Regions from separate parts of the Nocardioides sp. J9 genome, predicted to be linked through region 4. Evidence: riboswitches for the same ligand, from Rfam matches in the RefSeq annotation. Region 4 holds a riboswitch; each other region holds the start of a gene.
What was found. A riboswitch is a leader RNA that binds a small molecule or an ion and turns the genes downstream of it on or off. The one in region 4 is predicted to bind cobalamin.
Positions count from the first base shown of each region.

Region 1: linked by a shared signal. The riboswitch ahead of L615_RS12860 (ABC transporter substrate-binding protein) and the one ahead of L615_RS11520 (hypothetical protein) in region 4 are both predicted to bind cobalamin.
Region 2: linked by a shared signal. The riboswitch ahead of L615_RS12820 (VWA domain-containing protein) and the one ahead of L615_RS11520 (hypothetical protein) in region 4 are both predicted to bind cobalamin.
Region 3: linked by a shared signal. The riboswitch ahead of L615_RS12795 (nitrite reductase) and the one ahead of L615_RS11520 (hypothetical protein) in region 4 are both predicted to bind cobalamin.

Region 1 covers NZ_VLJQ01000077.1:106,931-111,797, forward strand. The annotation lists gene L615_RS12855 (iron ABC transporter permease) at 1-71, opposite strand, end outside; gene L615_RS12860 (ABC transporter substrate-binding protein) at 74-1,072, opposite strand; cobalamin riboswitch at 1,098-1,286, opposite strand; cobalamin riboswitch at 1,351-1,416, shown strand; gene L615_RS12865 (CbtB-domain containing protein) at 1,471-1,704, shown strand; gene L615_RS12870 (CbtA family protein) at 1,853-2,674, shown strand; gene L615_RS12875 (cobalt-precorrin-6A reductase) at 2,676-3,401, opposite strand; gene L615_RS12880 (cobyric acid synthase) at 3,398-4,867, opposite strand, start outside.
Region 2 covers NZ_VLJQ01000077.1:95,047-99,913, forward strand. The annotation lists gene L615_RS12805 (precorrin-2 C(20)-methyltransferase) at 1-220, shown strand, start outside; gene L615_RS12810 (cobalt-precorrin-4/precorrin-4 C(11)-methyltransferase) at 217-984, shown strand; gene cbiE (precorrin-6y C5,15-methyltransferase (decarboxylating) subunit CbiE) at 1,018-2,253, opposite strand; cobalamin riboswitch at 2,269-2,446, shown strand; gene L615_RS12820 (VWA domain-containing protein) at 2,476-4,566, shown strand; gene cobA (uroporphyrinogen-III C-methyltransferase) at 4,566-4,867, shown strand, end outside.
Region 3 covers NZ_VLJQ01000077.1:89,882-94,748, reverse strand. The annotation lists gene L615_RS12805 (precorrin-2 C(20)-methyltransferase) at 1-1,012, opposite strand, end outside; gene L615_RS12800 (precorrin-8X methylmutase) at 1,009-1,689, opposite strand; gene L615_RS12795 (nitrite reductase) at 1,686-2,531, opposite strand; cobalamin riboswitch at 2,589-2,783, opposite strand; gene L615_RS12790 (class I SAM-dependent RNA methyltransferase) at 2,828-4,006, opposite strand; gene L615_RS12785 (APC family permease) at 4,003-4,867, opposite strand, start outside.
Region 4 covers NZ_VLJQ01000073.1:14-3,543, forward strand. The annotation lists partial or broken gene L615_RS11515 (hypothetical protein) at 1-490, opposite strand, end outside; cobalamin riboswitch at 1,020-1,167, shown strand; gene L615_RS11520 (hypothetical protein) at 1,238-2,392, shown strand; gene L615_RS11525 (hypothetical protein) at 2,374-2,982, shown strand; gene L615_RS11530 (energy-coupling factor transporter transmembrane protein EcfT) at 2,979-3,530, shown strand, end outside.

The sequences.
Region 1 (4,867 bases), on a different contig from region 4:
GCGCTGGCCACGAGTGCCGCCGCCGTGAGCGTCACCACGACGACTGCCCGGCCCGCTGCGAGGCGGGCCACACTCACGGCCGGAGGTCGAGATCCGCCAGCTGGCTGGCCACCGAGGCCGCGCCGTCGACCATGCGAACTCCGGGCGTGGCCTCGGAGTAGGCCACGGTCACGAACGCGCCCTTCTTCACGGCGGTGAGCTCGCTCAGCACGGGGTCCTTCTCCAGGTAGGCCCTCTTCTCCTCGGCCGACGACCAGCTGGCGTCCGCCAGGACGATGACGTCGGGGTCGGTTGCCAGAACGTCCTCCCAGCTGCCCTCGCCCCAACCCCGCTCGATGTCGTCGAACATGTTCTCGGCACCGACCGCGTCGAGGATCAGCTGTGGTCCGCTCTGGCCGCCGCCGACCAGCGGCGTCTTGTCACCTGAGTCGTACCACAGGGCAGTCAGGCCCTGACCGGGTGCAGCGTCGCGGATGCTCTCGAGCGTCTCCTTCTGCTCGGACACGAGCGCCTTCGAGGTGCCGGGCTCGCCGAGCAGTTCCGCGACGTCGTCCAGCTCCTGCCACACGGCGTCGAAGGTCGGGGCCGGGCGCTGGCTCTCGTCCGGGCAGCCGAAGGGGGACAGGTACGACTGGGTTCCCGAGCCAGCCAGGACGGTGCGGTCACCCGCCACGCCCTTGTCGAAGGCGGAGGCGTACGACGCGTACACCAGGTCGGGTTCTGCCTCCAGGAGAGCCTCGTTCGTGGGGTACTCCGCGGCCAGCACCGGTACCTGCTCGTACTCCTGGGCCCACCGGTCCGAGATCGCGTCGTCGAGGTAGGCGGTGCCGGCGAGGCGGTCACCCAGCCCGAGGGCGAGCACCACCTCGGTGGCGCCCTGGTTCAGAGTCACCACACGCTCGGGCGTGGACGCCACGACGACCTCGTGGTCGCAGTTGACCAGCTCGACAGGGAAGCGGTCGCCGCTCTCAGCGGTCGCCGTCTCCTTCTCTGGCGCGCCGGCGCAACCGGCGAGGAGCAGGACGGCGCCTGCGGCGAGTGACAGTCCGGGCATGGCGGCACGGCGAATCATGGGATCTTTCTCCAAGGACCTCGTTGGATACGAAACGCGCCGTGGCCGGTCTCCTGGCTCGCGCATCGCCGTCCTGCGACCGACCTTCCCAGGTGTGCACCCAGTGGTCCCGACACCGGAGTGTCGGTGAGGTCGCGGAACTCCGCGCTCACAGTGGCGAGGGCCGCGCCGGTCTTCCACCGGCTTCCCGTGCACCACGGCACCGGCACCGTACCAGTCCGTGGGTCGGCGTCCTCAGGGGGCGGCACGCCGCGTACGCTGGCCCCAGCGAATGCCATGGAAGCCGGTGAGAGTCCGGCACAGTCGCGCTGCTGTGACACCGTCCTCGGAGGGTGAAGTCAGACCCGGGCGTTCGTCCATCCCCACACCACCAGGGCGCAGAACCCTGAGGAGGAAACATGTCGCACGCTGTTGCCGCGCCGTTGTCCGGTGCCACCGCCATTCCCGCCGTCGAGATCCCGACGGTCGACCTTCGTGAGCTCGCCCCGTGGGCACTGTTCTTCGGCCTGCTGTCCGTGCTGGTCGTCTTCTTCGTCAGCATCGACCAGGGTGCGGTTTCACTCTTCGCCGGCACCGCCGTGCACGAGTGGGTCCACGACGGTCGTCACCTGCTTGGCTACCCCTGCCACTGACCCCTCGCTGGGTCAGCACAGCTGAGCTCCGACCGCCCTTGAGTGCGGTCTCCCTTCCCGACCCCTGCGCCGATCACGGCGCTGGGGCGTCGGGCGCGTCGTGCTGCGTGCACGGCTCATTCGACGACCACAGAAACAGGAATCACAAGTGAACGCACGTACTTTCCTGGTCCGCGGCCTGCTCGCGGGCCTCATCGCCGGCATCGTGGCCTTCGGCGTGGCCTTCACGGTCGGCGAGCCGCCGATCGACACCGCCATCGGCCTGGAGGAGGCCGCGGCAGCGGAGGTTCCGGCCGAGAGCGGCGCGGACGAGGTCCACACCCACGCCGAGGGCGACGGCGACCACACGCACGCCGCGGCTGCCACGGAGGAGGGGCACGCCCACTCGCACGGTGACGAGGAGGAGGGCGGCATCACCCGCACCACCCAGAAGACCTGGGGCCTGGCCACTGCGACGATCGCCATCGGCGTCGCCCTGGGCGGGATCATCGCCCTCATCGCCGCCGCCGTCGCTGGACGTCTGGGACGTCTGACGATCGTCGGCTCGACCGCACTGGTCACCGCACTCGGCTTCGTCGCCTACGCGCTGGTGCCCTTCCTGAAGTACCCGGCTGCTCCGCCGGCCGTGGGCAGCGGTGACACCATCGGGTCGCGCACCGCGTACTACTTCGCCTTCGCGCTGATCTCCATCGTCGCGATGGTCGCAACGGTGTTTCTGGGCCGCTGGCTCGCCGCCGCACGTGGCGCGTGGACCGGTGTCGTCGTGGCCGGGGTCGCCTACGTCATCGTGGTCGCCGTCGCGGCACTCGCCATGCCGACGGTCAACGAGCTCGGTGCCTTCCCCGCCGACGTGCTGTGGGAGTTCCGGATCTCCTCGGTCCTCACCCTGGCCGCGCTCTGGGGCGCCCTGGGCGTGGCCCTGACGTGGCTGCTCGGGCGGGTCGACACCACCGCGAAGGCGGTCGTCTGAGTCAGCGGTGCGACAGCACCCACTCGAGAGCCGGGCCCACCGCGTGCACGACCTGCGCGCGGGGGTCCGGCTCCGGCCGTTCCACGACGACCACAGGGACACCGAGCTGCGCAGCGGCCTGCATCTTGGGCCAGGTGTACGTCCCGCCGGAGTCCTTGGTGACCAGGACGTCGCTGCCGTGGTCGGCCATGACCGCGAGGTCGCCCTCGAGCGTGTACGGCCCGCGGCTGGTGAGCAGCCGCCACCGCGCAGGGAGGTCGACGTCGGGGGCGTCCACGACACGGGCCAGGACCGGAGCCTCGCGCAGCTCGGGCACGAAGCGGGCGAGCTCCTGCCGTCCGACGGCCAGGAAGGGACGTTGCCCCAGTGTTGCCGCCACCTGCGCTGCTTCGGCGTGTGTGCGCACGTACCGCCAGGCCGGATCCGGCTCCCAGCCGGGACGCTCGAAGCGCAGCAGCGGTACCTGCTCGGCCGCGCAGGCCTCGACGGCGTTGGCGCTCATGCCACGGGCGAACGGGTGGGTGGCGTCCACGACCAGGTCGTAGTCGGCCAGCGCGGTCCGCAAGCCCGCGACGCCGCCGAAACCGCCGATGCGGACCGGTCCCACCGGTAGGCGCGGACGTGCCACGCGCCCGGCGAGCGACGAGGTGACGTCCACCCGGGCCTCCACCAGGAGCTGGGCCAGGTCGCGCGCCTCCGCAGTGCCTCCGAGCAGCAGGACCCTCATCGTGCACCTTCCTGTGGGAGAGCGGGGACGGTGAGCACCGGCAGCGAAGCAGGCGCTCCGTCACGGGCCAGCGCCAGCAGCATCTCGACGTCGAGGTGCTCCTCGACGAGGTCGGCGAGGAGCTCCATCCGGCGCTCCCGTGCGGCCGGGAAGCTGGCGCCGGAGGGGGCCAGGGCGGCGACCTCGGCGAGGAAGGCGGCCCGGAAGGCGTCCCCCTCCAGGCTGCCGTGCCACATCGTGCCGAACACCTGACCGGAGCGGGCCCCGCCGAGGAACTCCTCAGCGCCTGCGTCGCGGCTGATCCGCCCGTGGTGGATCTCGTAGCCGGTCGTGGCCGCCCCGAGCGCCTCGCCGACGGGCAGGCGCAGCGCCTTCTCCACGGCGAACGTGGTGGTCACGGGGAGCAGGCCCAGCCCCTCGGCGTGCGCGCCGACGGCCCCCTCGACGCCGTTGGGGTCGCTGACCGTGCGGCCGAGCATCTGGAAGCCGCCGCAGATGCCGAGCACCGGACGACCCGCCGCGGCGTGGGCCTTGATCGCGGCGTCGAGCCCGCGCGAGCGCAGCCACGCGAGGTCGGCGAGCGTGGCGCGCGTACCCGGCAGCACCACGAGGTGGGCGTCGGCGAGGTCGCGCGGGTCGGAGACGAAGACGACGTCGAGGTCCGGCTCCAGGCCCAGGGCGTCGACGTCGGTGAAGTTGCTGATCCGGGGGAGTCGTACGACCGCGACCCGCACGCGGGCGCCGTCCCTGCTGCGGCGGCCCTCGAGGTCGAGGGCGTCCTCGGAGTCGAGCCACAGGTCCGGGTGCCAGGGCAGGACGCCGTGCACCGGGCGCCCGGTCAGCCGCTCCAGCCGGTCCAGGCCCGGGCGCAGCAGCCCCAGGTCACCGCGGAACTTGTTGACCACGAACCCGGCGAGCAGCGCCTGGTCGGCAGGTTCGAGAAGCGCGAGGGTGCCGAACATCGAGGCGAAGAGCCCGCCCCGGTCGATGTCGCCCACCAGCACGACCGGGAGGTCGGCGTGACGGGCCAGGCCCATGTTGACGAAGTCGCTGGACCGCAGGTTGATCTCCGCCGGGCTGCCCGCGCCCTCGGCCACCACGACCTCGAACCGGCCCGCAAGGTCGTCGTACGCGGCGTGCGCCGCCCGCGCGAGGTGACGTCGACCGGTGGCGAAGTCGGTCGCGGAGACCTCCCCGGCCGGGTGTCCCATCACCACGACGTGGCTGCGTCGGTCGGAACCGGGCTTGAGCAGCACCGGGTTCATGGCGGGCTCCGGGGTGACCCGGGCCGCCAACGCCTGGACCCACTGCGCCCGGCCGATCTCCGCGGTGCCACCGGCAGGGTCCTGGCAGACCATGGAGTTGTTGGACATGTTCTGCGCCTTGTACGGCGCCACCCGGACCCCGCGGCGCGCGAAGGCCCGGCACAGCCCGGTGGTCACCACCGACTTGCCGGCGTCCGAGGT
Region 2 (4,867 bases), on a different contig from region 4:
GCAGGTCGCCACGGCCAAACAGGTGCTGCTGGAGCACAAGAGCCCGGAGACGGTCGTCGTGGTGGGGCGCGACGTCGGACGTGCCGAGGAGGCACTCACGGTGACGACCCTGCGCGAGCTCGATCCCACCACCATCGACATGAAGTGCCTGCTGATCGTGGGCGCCTCATCGACTCGCGTCTCCTCGGCGGGCGTCTGGACGCCGAGGTTCGTGCGATGACCGTCCACTTCGTCGGAGCCGGCCCCGGAGCTGCCGATCTGTTGACCGTACGGGCGACGCGGCTGCTCGCGGAGGCGGACGTCGTGCTCTACCCGGGGGCCTACCTGGACCCCAGGGTGCTTGTCCACTGCGGCCCGCAAACAACGTTGGTCGACACCCAGGACCTGGACCTCGACCAGATCACCGCGCACCTCGTCGACGGCTTCAACGCTGGCCGCCAGGTCGTGCGCCTCACCTCCGGCGACCCGTCGCTGTACTCCGCCCTGCACGAGCAGACGAGCCGGCTGGACGCTGCCGGGGTCACCTGGCGGGTCACGCCCGGCGTCCCCGCGTACGCGGCGGCGGCCGCCCGGGTGGGCAGCGAGCTGACGGTGCCGCTGGTGGCGCAGTCGGTGGTGCTGACCCGGACGCAGGCAAGGTCCACCCCAATGGGAGATGGGGAGTCGCTGGCCCAGTTCGCCGCCACCGGTGCAACCCTGGTGCTGCACCTGGCGATCACCCGGACCCGGGCGCTGATGGCCGAGCTCGAACCGGTCGTCGGGGGAGACTGCCCGGTAGTGATCGTGTACCGGGCCAGCCAGCCGGAGGAGCTGGTGCTGCGCGGAACCGTCGACACCATTGCCGATCAGGTGGAGGCGGCCGGGCTGCGTCAGGCGGCTGTCATCCTCATCGGACACGCGCTGGCTGAGGCGCCTGCCCGCGCAGGAGGGGAGTCGTACCTGTACAGCCGCGAGCGGGACAGGCTGACGAAGCGACCCTCGTAGAACATGGTCGTTGCGTGACGCCTCCCTACGGGTTCAGAGGCGCAGGCTCCACTGCGTCACGGTCCGCAGGGGCGTCCAGCCGGTGAACGTGCCGACGGGGTGCGTCGTCTCGACCGCGAGGCGGGTGAGCTCGCCGCCGTGCGTCCGGTAGGCCTCGGCGAGGAGTGACTCCGTCTCGAGCGTCACACCGTGCACGACGAGGCGTCCGCCCGGACGCAGCGCAGCCAGGCACGCGTCGAGGACGCCGGGGTGCGTGGCTCCGCCGCCGATGAAGATCGCGTGCGGAGGCTCGAGACCTGCGAGCGCGTCAGGGGCGCGACCCTCCACCACACGGAGGTCGGGCACGCCGAGACGCGTCGCGTTGCGTGCCACTCGGGCGGCGCGCACGGGATCTGCCTCCACCGCGGTCGTGCGGCAGGTGGGGTGGGCGCGCATCCACTCGATGCCGATCGAGCCGGCACCTGCGCCGACGTCCCACAGGTGCTGACCGGGCGCGGGGGAGAGACGGGCCAGGGCCGAGGCCCGAAGGTCGCGCTTGGTGAGCTGCCCGTCGTTCTCGAAGGCTTCGTCGGGCAAGCCGGCCACCCACGACGAGCGCCACGCCGAGTCGCCCGCGGGGATCTCGATCGCCAGGACATGCAGCGGSGGGKSGGTGTCGGCGGCCGTCGCAGTCCACTCCTGGGCGGTCTTCGTGGACCGCGACTCGGTGTCGGTCCCGAGGTTCCCGAGCAGGGTGATGACAGCGTCAGGATGGCCCGTCTCGGTCAGCAGCCGGCCCACGATCGAAGCTGAGTGCGACCCGGACGTCAGGACCAGGATCCGCCGCCCCGGAGCGACCTCGCGCAGCACCCGCGCCTCGTGTCGTCCGACCAGCGTCACGACGACTGACTCCTCGGCTGACCAGCGCATACGTGCTCGCGCCAAGGCCACGGACGAGACCGCGGGGATGACCAGGACGGCCTCGGCGCCGAGGGCGCGTACGAGTGTCGTGCCGATGCCCGAGACCATCGGGTCACCGGACGCCAGGGCCACCACCCGACGTCCGCGCAGCTCGTCGAGCAGAGCCGGCAGGGAAGGCGCGAGCGGCGAGGGCCACGGGCGTCGTTCCTGCCCCGGCACCGGGGCCACGAGGTCGAGGTGGCGTCGGCCACCGAGGACCACGTCCGCCTCCTGAAGGAGCGTCTCCGCAGCCGGCTGGAGCGACCCGTCGGCCCCCACTCCCACCACGGTCACGAGGTGTCCACGGGGAGGGGCCGTCACGTCATCCACGAGTCGGGAGGCTATCGTCAGCGCAACACGTGAGGTGCCCCCGCGCCCCAGCCATCGGAAACGGTGGGGACGAGCAACGGGGAGAATCTGGGAAGCCGGTGAGAGTCCGGCACAGGCCCGCTGCGGTGAGTCGAGCACTCCGTCAGGAGTGACTCGGCAAGTCCGAAGACCGGCCTCGCGTGAGCCAATCCATGGCCTACGAGCGGGAGCCTCAACGTGCCACTGAAGTACCCATTTTCTGCCGTCGTCGGCTGCGAGTACGACCCCACGACCGCCTCCGGTCTCGACGACATGGGCCTCGCCCTCGTGCTGAGCTCGATCAGTCCGGAGATCGGCGGCGTGCTCGTCCGCGGCGAGAAGGGCACCGCCAAGTCGACGACGGTCCGGGGGCTGGCCGAGGTGCTGCCCTGGATCGAGGTCCGCGACGGCGACCGGTTCTCCGCCGACCCGCACGACCCGGCCGCGACCTCGCCCGACCTCCTCGCCAGCTCCGGTGCGGTCGTGAGCCGTCCGGTCCGTCTGGTGGAGCTGCCGGTCGGGGCCACGGAGGACCGGGTGCTCGGCTCGCTCAACCTCGAGAAGGCGCTCACTGCCGGCGCCGTCGAGTTCGAGCCCGGGCTCCTGGCTCGCGCCCACCGCGGCGTCCTGTACGTCGACGAGGTCAACCTGCTCCACGACCACCTCGTCGACCTGCTGCTCGACGCCGCCGCCACCGGCCAGGTGACGGTCGAGCGGGACGGCGTCTCGATCGGCCACAGCGCCCGGTTCGTGCTGATCGGCACGATGAACCCGGAGGAGGGTGAGCTTCGCCCCCAGCTGCTCGACCGCTTCGGCCTCACCGTCGAGGTGGCCGCCCCACGCGATCCCGCCCTGCGCGTCGAGGTGGTGCGGCGCCGCCTCGCCTTCGACCGCGACCCCGCGGGCTTCGTCGCGCGGTACGCGGCCAGCCAGGCCGAGCTCACCCGACGGATCGCGCTGGCTCGCGAGCGCGTCGAGGAGGTCACCCTGGGGGAGGCGGCGATGCTCAAGGTCGCCGAGGTCTGCGCCGCCTTCGAGGTGGACGGCCTGCGTGCCGACATCGTCACCGCCCGAACGGCCGTGGCGCACGCCGCCTGGGCCGGCCGTCGGTTCGTCACTCGAGCAGACATTCGCGCCGCGGCCCTGCTCGCACTTCCGCACCGCCGTCGCCGCAACCCCTTCGACGCCCCCGGCCTGGACGAGAAGCTGCTCGACGAGGTCCTCGGCGACGACGAGCTCCCCGAGCCGCCGCCGGAACCGGACGGGCCCACGGACCCCACCGACGGTCCCGAGGACAGCCAGGACCCGTCCGAGGACCCCGCGTCGCCGTCCGACGGCTCCGGGGCCGACGCCGGCAGCCCCGACGAGGTCCCGACCGACGGCAGGGACGACGTGCCCGAACCGGCCGGTGCCGAGGCGGACGTCCAGGCGCCATCCGCGCCGCCGGCGCCGCACCCCCCGGGGGAGGGCAGCTCCAGCACTGTGGCGGCCGAGTCCGCGTACCGACCGCGTCTGTTCACCGTCGACGGGGTCGGCCGAGGTACGCCGGGGCGCCGTAGCCGCGCCCTTGGCGCCAGCGGCCGCCGGGTCGGCGCCACCCGAGCTGGTGGGACCGGGACGCTCCACCTGGTGGAGACCCTGCGAGCCGCGGCGGAACGCTACGCCACCGGATCGACGCGTGGGCCGGGTGGGCGCTTCGCGCTCGCGGCGGTCGACCTGCGCACCGCCGTACGCGAGGGGAGGGAGGCCAACCTCCTGTTGTTCTGCGTGGACGCGTCCGGCTCGATGGCTGCCCGGCGTCGCATGGTCCAGGTGAAGACCGCGATCCTGTCGCTGCTCACCGATGCGTACCGACGCCGGGACAAGGTGGCGATGATCAGCTTCCGCGGCACTGACGCGGACGTGACCCTGCCACCCACCGGGTCGGTCGAGGTGGCCGCAGCCCTGCTCGACGAGCTCCCGGCCGGGGGGCGCACCCCTCTGGCGGAGGGTTTGCTGACCGCGGCGGACGTCGTCCGGCGGGAGCGGCTCCGGGACGACCGACTGCGGCCGCTGCTCGTGGTCGTGACGGACGGCCGCGCCACCTCCGGGGCCGACGCCGTCGACCGCTCCCGGCTGGCGGCGGCCCACGTCGCGGCGATGCGGGTCCCCAGCGTCGTCGTCGACTGCGAAGAGGGGCCGCTGCGGCTCGGGCTCGCGCGCATTCTCTCCGGCCACCTGCAGGCCGAGCACGTCCCCATGGCCCGGGTCAGCGCGACCGGCCTCGTCGACGTCGTGAACGGGCGGGTGGCCTGATGGGCTCGCTGGCGCCCCTGCTCCCCGGCACCGTCGCGCTGGTCGGCGGTGGCCCCGGCGACGCCGGCTTGATGACGGTCGCCGGACGGTCCGCCGTCGAGCAGGCAGACGTCCTGCTGGTCGACCATCTCGCGCCGGAGGAGGCGCTGGCCTGGGCCCGACCCGACGCGCTCGTCGTGGACGTCGCGAAGCTGCCGCGCGGGGCCTTCACCCCGCAGGAACGCATCAACGACCTCCTCGTGGAGCACGCTCGACGCGGTCGCCGCGTCGTCCGTCTCAAGGGTGGCGACGGGTTCGTCTT
Region 3 (4,867 bases), on a different contig from region 4:
CGCGCCTCGCCAGATCCAGGGCGAACGCGGCCCGGTCCACCTCTACCGTGTTGCCCGAGGCGTGGCGGGTGAGCCCCTCACGCTGAGGCACCCGGTTCACGTACGGCGCGTACCCCACGACGTGATCGACCTCGGCGAGCGCCGCGCTCACCTCCGGCGTCAGCCAACTGTCCGGCCCCGGGCCCAGACCCACCACCAGCAACTCCGCCGACTCAAGCGTCTCGACCGGCGACTCGACGGGGGCCGGTTCGTTCGTCTCACGGGAACGGCGCCCGTTGAGGCTGTCGCCCGTCACCACGATCAGCGAGAAGTACGGCACCGACGCCTCGTCGACCTCGCACACCGGGATCCACCGCTCCTCAGGCATCGAGGTGCGCTCCACGTACAGCGCGTGGTCGAGGCGACCCGCCGCGGCGAGCGCCCTGCGTACGGCGGGGAAGGTGCGGCCCAGCTTCATGATGATCGCGCCGTCGGTGTCGGCCAGCCGCCGCGCGAGCTCGGGCTCGGGCAGGGTGCCGGGCAACACGGTGAGGACGTCGGTCTGACGGACCAGTGGACTCCCGGTCGCGGCTGTGGCCGCCAGGAAGGCCGGGACGCCGGGCACGATCTCGGTCGGGAACCGGTCGGCGAGGCGGTCGTGCATGTACATGTACGACCCGTAGAAGAGCGGGTCGCCCTCCGAGAGCAGCACCACGTCACGTCCAGCCGCAAGGTGGTCAGCCAGACGCTGCGCCGACTCCTCGTAGAACTCGGCCAGCACCCCCGCGTACCCACCCGGGTGGTCGGTGGTGCCCGTGGTGACCGGATAGGTCAGCTCCTCCTCGACCACGCCGGCGGGGAAGAGCTCGGCTGCGATGCGTCGCGCGTTCGACAGCTTGCCGCGCGCAGCGTGGTAGGCGATGACGTCGGCGTTCTCGATCAGACGCGCGGCCTTGCGGGTGATCAGCTCCGGGTCGCCCGGGCCGACACCGACCCCCGAGAATCGGCCGGTGACGACGGTGGGGGTGCTCATTCCTGCTCCTGGGCCAGTGCGTTGAGGGCCGACGACGTCATCGCGGAACCACCGCGACGGCCACGCACCGTGACGAACGGGATGTCGATGCCGTGCTCGGAACGCAGGTCCTCCAGGGCCTGCTTCGACTCGGCCGCCCCGATGAACCCCACCGGGCAGCCGACGATCGCCGCGGGGCGCGGGGCCCCGTCGATGAGCATCTCGAGCAGGTGGAAGAGCGCCGTGGGGGCGTTGCCGATGGCAACCACCGCCCCCTCCAGGCGGGGCTCCCACAGCGACACGGCCGCGGCGGTGCGGGTGGTGCCCCAGCGTTCCGCGAGGTCAGGAACTTCCGGGTCGTTGAGGGTGCAGAGCACCTCGTTGTCGGCCGGAAGCCGACTGCGCGTCACGCCCTTCACCACCATCGTGGCGTCGCACAGCATCGGCGCTCCCGCCTCGAGGGCTGCGCGGGCCGCCGGGACGAGATCCGGGTGGATCACGAGGTCGTCGACCAGGTCGACCTGGCCGCTGCCGTGGATCATCCGCACCGCCAGCTTCTCTGCGCTCCCCGGCACCCGCGACAGGTCGGCCTCGCGACGGATCGTGGCGAACGAGTCGACGTAGATCGCCGCACCCCGGTCGATGTACGGGTAGTGGCGCCCCGGACGACGAGGCTGGAACGTGGACAGGTTGTTCATGAGGACTCCTCGGGGACGAGAACGCCACGCCAGGGGGTGACGACGAGTTCGGGCGCCGCGGCGCACAGGCGCTCCACGGCGGGGCGGTCGAGGCCGTCCTCCGGCACGGGGACGTGCTCCCCGCCGGGGACGGAGCCGTACGGCAGCGGGGGCGACCGGTCCGGCAGCTGCGCCGACGCAGGAACGGGCTCGACCAGCTGCGACGCCAGCTCGTGGACGTGCCACGCAGCCCCCGGCCCCTCGCCGCGCACCTCGAGGAAACGCAGAGCCAGGTGGACCAGCCGCTCCTCGACGCCGTCGAGCGGGACGACCGGACCCCAGCCGGTGCCGATCCGCAGCTGCGCCTCGTCGGGGCCGAGCGCGACCAGTCCGAGGTCGCAGGTGCGGTCGAGCAGGTCGCCGCGCCCGTCGTCGAGCACGAACAGGAACCGCCCGGGGAGTGCACCGAGGGCAGGTGCGGCCAGCAGCGCAGCGTCCAGCGCACCTACCACGGGGCGCAGGTCTGCACGCCCGCCGGCCAGCCCGGTCTGGGGCGACGCCATGACGTTGCGCGCCAGGTCGTGCGTACGGCTGGGCAGCAGGCCGGTCTCCTCGACGGCCGCGAGCACCGTGTCGGTCAGGCGGTGGGTGCCGGGCACCGCAGGAAGGGCCCTCACCTGCAGGTTGGTCCGCGTGGTCACGTGCACGTGTCCATCGCCATGACGCTCGGCCACGTCGAGCAGGGCCAGCAACGCGTCCGCACTGACGTTGCCGCCGGGGAGTCGCAACCGGACCAGGAGTCCGTCATCAGCGGACCAGGGGCGCAGAGCGCCGGGGCAACGGTCGGGCCGTGAACGAGTCACCGGAGATCACCATGTTTCGAGTCCGGGTCCGTACGCGGGACCCACCATGACCCGACGACGGTTGTCGTCAGGGCCAGCAGGTCTTCGGACTTGGATCAACCGGGCGCGGACGCCTTCCCAGGATCCGCAGACCCCAGTGGCTGCCGTTGCCGGCATGTCCGTCCCGTCCCCTCACCGCTGCGCGTCAGCTCCGGATTCTCACCGGATTCCCTGACTCCACGTGGGAGTACGACTGGCTGATCGTGACGATACCGCGCCGGCACGACGGCCCGCTGTCGGGCCTGTTGCACGATCGTTCAGCGCGGCCGGGCGCAGACGTCCGCAGGCTCCAGCAACGCAACGCATTCGACGTGGTGCGTCATCGGGAAGAGGTCGAAGGCGCGCAGCGTGACCAGTCGGTAGCCGTGCTCGGCGAAGAGGGCGACGTCGCGGGCCAGCGCAGCGGGGTCGCAGGCGACGTGGGCCACGGCCCGGGGCCGGCGGGCGACGACCTGCTCCACGACCTCGCGGCGGGCGCCGACCCGGGGCGGGTCGAGGACGACGAGGTCGACGCGGTCCCACTCCGGCGGCAGGCCACCGGCGAGCACGGTGGCCACGTCGCCGGCGCGGGCGACGACGCCGGGGCAGTTGCGCTCGGAGAGCGCGGAGGCGGCGCGATCGCCCTCGACGGCGGCCACCCGGCCGGTGGGGCCGACGGCGTCGAGCAGGAAGCGGCTGAACAGGCCGACGCCGGCGAAGAGGTCGAGCACGGACTCCCCCGGCTGCGGGTCGACCGCGGCGAGGACGGCGTCGACCAGGGCGCCCGGGGCGCCGGGGTGGACCTGCCAGAAGCCGCCGTCGGCGACCTCGAAGGCCCGCCCCGCCACGGCGTACGACGGACCGGTCGGCGCCTCGAGCAGGCACTCGTCGACGGGGACGACGTCGTGGGAGCGGTGCTTGCGCATGCCGCGCCCGCCGCCCGGCAGCTCGACGTAGCGCTGCCGCGTGCGCCAGCGCAGGCCGGCCTCGTCGCCGGGGACCGGCTCGACGGCGACGTCCACGTCGAGGCGGGCGACGCGGCGCAGCTGCTCGCGGACCACGTCGGCCTTCAGCCGGCGCTGGGCACCGAGGTCGACGTGCTGGAAGTCGCAGCCGCCGCAGAGTCCGGGGCCGGCGTACGGGCAGGGCGGGGTGACCCGGTCGGGCGAGGGGTCACCGAGCAGCTCGACGGCGTCGGCGCGCCAGAACCGGTCGCCCTCGGTGCCCTCGGTGACCTCCAGGAGCACCCGCTCCCCCGGCAACGCGTGGCGGACGAAGACGACGCGTTGCTCGTCGCCGTCACCGGTGGGCACGCGGGCGACGAAGTGGCCGCCGTGGGCGACCGGGCCGACCTCGGCCTCGAAGCGGCGACCGACGACGGAGGCTCCCCGGGCCTGGCGGGCGCGCGGTCCACCGGGCCGCCCCCGGCGAGCGGGACGGCGCTGCGGGCGGCTCACCGTGGCACCTGGCGGTCGCGCCGCTCGTCGACCCGGCCCCGGCGCAGGTCACCGGGACGCACCCGGTGCTCCTCGCGGGCCTCGCGCTCGGCCGCGATCTCCGACGAGCGCAGCTGGTAGGGCACCGAGGTGACCATGACGCCGGGGGTGAACAGCAGCCGGCCCTTGAGGCGCAGCGCGGTCTGGTTGTGCAGCAGCTGCTCCCACCAGCGGCCCACGACGTACTCGGGGATGTAGACGGCGACCACGCCGCGCGGGTTGGCCTGCCGGATCGCCGTGGCGTACTCGACGATCGGCCGCACCACCTCGCGGTACGGCGAGTGGAGCACCTTGAGCGGGACGCCGGTGTTGCGGTCGTCCCACTCCTCCATCAGTCGTGCGGTCTCCCGCTCGTCGACGGAGACGTAGACGCCCTCGAGCGCGTTCGGCCGGGTCGCCTTGGCGAACGCCAGCGCCCGCAGGGTCGGCTTGTGCAGCTTGGAGACCAGCACGATCGCGTGCACCCGGGTCGGCAGTGCCTTGTCGGTCTCGTCGGCGGCGAGCTCGCGCTCGACGTGGTCGTAGTGGCCCTTGATCGCGCGCATCACGGCGAAGAAGAACGCCATGGCGAGCACGGTGATCCACGCGCCCGCGAGGAACTTCGTCAGCAGCACGACGACGAGGACGACTGCGGTCAGGGACAGCCCGACGGCGTTGATGGCGCGCGAGCGGATCATCCGGCGCCGCTCGGCCGGGTCGCGCTCGGTCGCGAGGTGCCGGCTCCAGTGGCGGATCATGCCGAGCTGGCTGAGGTTGAACGAGACGAAGACGCCGACGATGTAGAGCTGGATCAGCTTCGTCGTCTCGGCGTCGAAGGCGAGG
Region 4 (3,530 bases):
TGACGAGGCGGTCGATCTGTGCCCAGGTCACCGACTCCACGGCGATCGCGAGCTGGTGGTCCACCCAGGCTGCTGCCCGTTGGGTGAGGGGGTGGGTGAGCTCGGCGATCCGCAGCGCCCGCCAGGGGGCGAGGTTGCCGTCGAGGACCGCGGTGTAGAGCTCGGGGAGTCGCCAGGCGCACTCGAGGATCTTGCCGACGTAGAGCCGACCACCGTCGGGTGTGCGGCCCAGCACGGCGATGAGCTCCATCAGCGCGAACTCCGACACCAGGGGTGTGCCGGGGCCGGCGATGGGGATGCCGGTGTCGAGGAAGCCGTCCCGGACCGTGGCTGCTTCGTCGGGCTGGTCGACGGTGTTGGCGTGGGCCCATGCCACGATGTGCTTCCACTCGCGGATCTCGAGGTGGGCTCGGGCCTCGGCATCGTCGGCGATCCACGACAGCAGCGATGCTGTCGAGACCTTCGACGAAGGGCTGGTTCCGAGCTCCATGACGGGATTCTTCCGGAGACCACCGACACTTTGATTCGCCGGAAACCCGCCTGTGGACTGGGGATTCTCCAAGGATCTACGATCCACAGCCCGCCTTCAAGGCCGGTGGTTTCGAGGCTCCTCGCTGGCGCTCGTCGCACCTCAACCACCGGGAGACCGGCGCCCAGAAAGACCAGCCCACGACCGCCTACGCGACCGCGAGCCGAAAGGCGGACCCGACCACCTCCCCAGCCCTCCTCGTCGCTGCCTTTCGGAGCTGTACCGGCTACGCGACCGAAGCCCGCCGACACCGACCGCTCCGCCTACGCGACCGCAGGCCGACAGGCGGCCCCGACCACCCGCCCAGCCTCCTCGTCGTTGCCTTTCGGAGCTGTAGCGGCCGCGCGACCGCTAGCCCACCGGGACCGACCCGCGCTCCTCCTGCGCAACCACTGGCCGACCACCGCAGCGAGCGCTACGCCGCACCCGGCGACCCCCTCCCAACGTGCGCCAGGCCACGGCCGCTGTCCACCAAGGCCTCGCCAAGGAGGCGGGAGGGCGAGGTCGCGGTACGCTTCGCGCAAGAACTCAATCACGTCCCTGGCGGGGGAAGCCGGTCCAAGTCCGGCGCTGACCCGCAACCGTAGGCCGCCCTCGGGTGGCAAGCCGGAGTACCTGCCACGGATGTCCTGACACCAACGCTGTCGTGGAAAGCAGCGGGATGTCACCACGTTGGTGCTCCCGCTCGTGCAGCGGGAAGGAACGAACATGCACCCCATCGCTCGCCGGGCGGCCTCCGCCACCGGAGCGCTCGCGCTCGTCGCCGGGCTCGGCCTCGCGGCCTGCTCGCAGGAGAACGACGGCAAGGCCGCGGACGAGGCGCCCGCGGGCGCGACGAACGGGTCCACGGAGCCGGGCGAGCCGACCGAGGCGGCGCTGGCCGGCGCGGCGTGGCTCGAGGGCGAGCTGCAGGGCGGCCTGCTGCACAACCGCGAGTTCGGGACCGACGACCACAGCACGACGGTCGACCTGGCCTACGCGCTGCGGGCGGTCGACCCGGAGAGCCCGGCGCTGACGACGATCACCGAGGCGCTGGCCGAGGGTGCGGAGGCCTACACCAGCCCGGGCAAGGACGTGTGGTCCGGCTCGACCGGCAAGCTCCTGTCGTTCGCCGTCGACCAGGGTGCCGACCCGCGCGACTTCGGCGGCCTCGACCTGGTCGCGCAGCTCGAGGAGCGTACGGCGGACGAAGGTCCCGCGACCGGCCGGATCAGCGACAAGAGCGAGTTCGGCGACTACGCCAACGGCTTCGGCCAGGCGTGGGCCGTGCGCGGCCTGACGCTCGCCGGGTCGGACGAGGCGGACGCCGCCCGCGGCTTCCTGCTCCAGCAGCAGTGCGACGGCGGCTTCTTCCGGCTCTACTTCCCCGAGGCAGACGCCGAGGAGCAGGCGTGCGCCGACGCGAAGCCGGAGCCCGCGGACACCACCGCACTGACCTACGTGCTGCTCCACGACCTCGCCGAGGACGACGAGGAGCTGGCCGCGGCGCTGGCCGAGGGCATCGACTACATCCTCAGCCAGCAGGCCGAGGACGGCTCGTTCTCCGGTGGCGACGGCCAGCTGGTCCCGAACGCCAACAGCACCGGGATGGCCGGGTGGGCCCTCCTCCTCGCCGGTGAGGACGAGGCGGCGGCGAAGGCCGCGGCCTGGGTCCGCGCGCACCAGCTCGGCGAGTGCGAGGGCAAGGTCGGCGCCGACGCCGGCGCGATCGCCTTCGACGACCTCACCCTGGCTGCGGCGGGCAAGCGCGGCCTGACCGCGAAGACCGAGTACCAGTGGCGCCTGGCCACCGCGCAGTCGGTGCCCGCCCTGCTCGCGCTCGACGAGGACGCCCCGGAGGCGCCGTGCCCGGCCGCCTCCTGAGCCTGCTCCTCGCAGCGCTCGCGCTCCCGTCCCTCGCCGCGGCACCCGCCGGTGCCGCGGCGGGGGGCGCGTGCGCGCCCACCGAGGTCACGGTCGTCGTCGACTTCGCCGAGCTCGGTGGTGGCAGCCGGACCGTGTGTGTCGAGGGCGGCGGCCCGGCGAGCCAGCTCTTCCACGACGCCGGCTTCCCGACCGAGGACTCCCCGGCACCGGGCATGAACGGCTTCGTGTGCCGGGTCGCGGGGAAGCCGGCGAACGGCCCGTGCACCAGGGGCGACGCGTACTGGAGCCTGTGGTGGTCGCCGCCGGGTGACGAGCCGGAGTGGTCCTACGCCAGCCTCGGCGTCACGTCGCTCGACCTCGACCCGGGCTCCTTCCTCGCCTTCGTCTGGCACGAGGGCGACGGCGACGTCACCCCGCCCGGGGAGACCGCCCCGGCGGAGAGCGCACCCACCGCAGCAGAGGTCGAGGCTGCGGCGGACAACGGCCGGGACGACGACGACGACGGCTTCCCGTGGCTGCTCCTCGCCGGTGGCGTGGTGGTCCTCGGCGCCGCCGCGGTCGTGCCGATCAGGCGGGCGCGGTCGTGAGGATCGCCCGCGACCTGCACCCCGTCGCCTGGTGGGCCTGGGCCCTCGGGCTCGCGGTCGGGACGTCGTTCACGACCAACCCGTTCCTGCTCGGCCTGCTGCTGGCCGGGATCACGCTGACGGTGCTGTCCTGCCGCTCCGACCAGCCGTGGGCCCGCTCCTTCCGGCTCTACGTGTGGCTGGGCGTCGTCGTGGTCGCCGTGCGCGTCCTGTTCCGCATCCTGCTCGGCGGCAACACCCCGGGCCACGTGCTGTTCAGCCTGCCGACGATCGCACTGCCCGACTGGGTGGCCGGCATCGACCTGCTCGGCCCGTTCACCCGCGAGGAGCTGCTCGCGTCGACCTACGAGGGCCTGCGCCTGGCCACCCTGCTCATCGCGGTCGGGGCCGCCAACGCACTGGCGAACCCGAAGCGGTTGATGAAGTCGCTGCCGCCGGCGCTCTACGAGATCGGCACGGCGATGACCGTGGCGATCAACATCCTGCCCCAGCTCGCGGACAGCGCTGCCCGCGTGCGTGCTGCCCAGCAGCTGCGCGGCGGCCCCGAG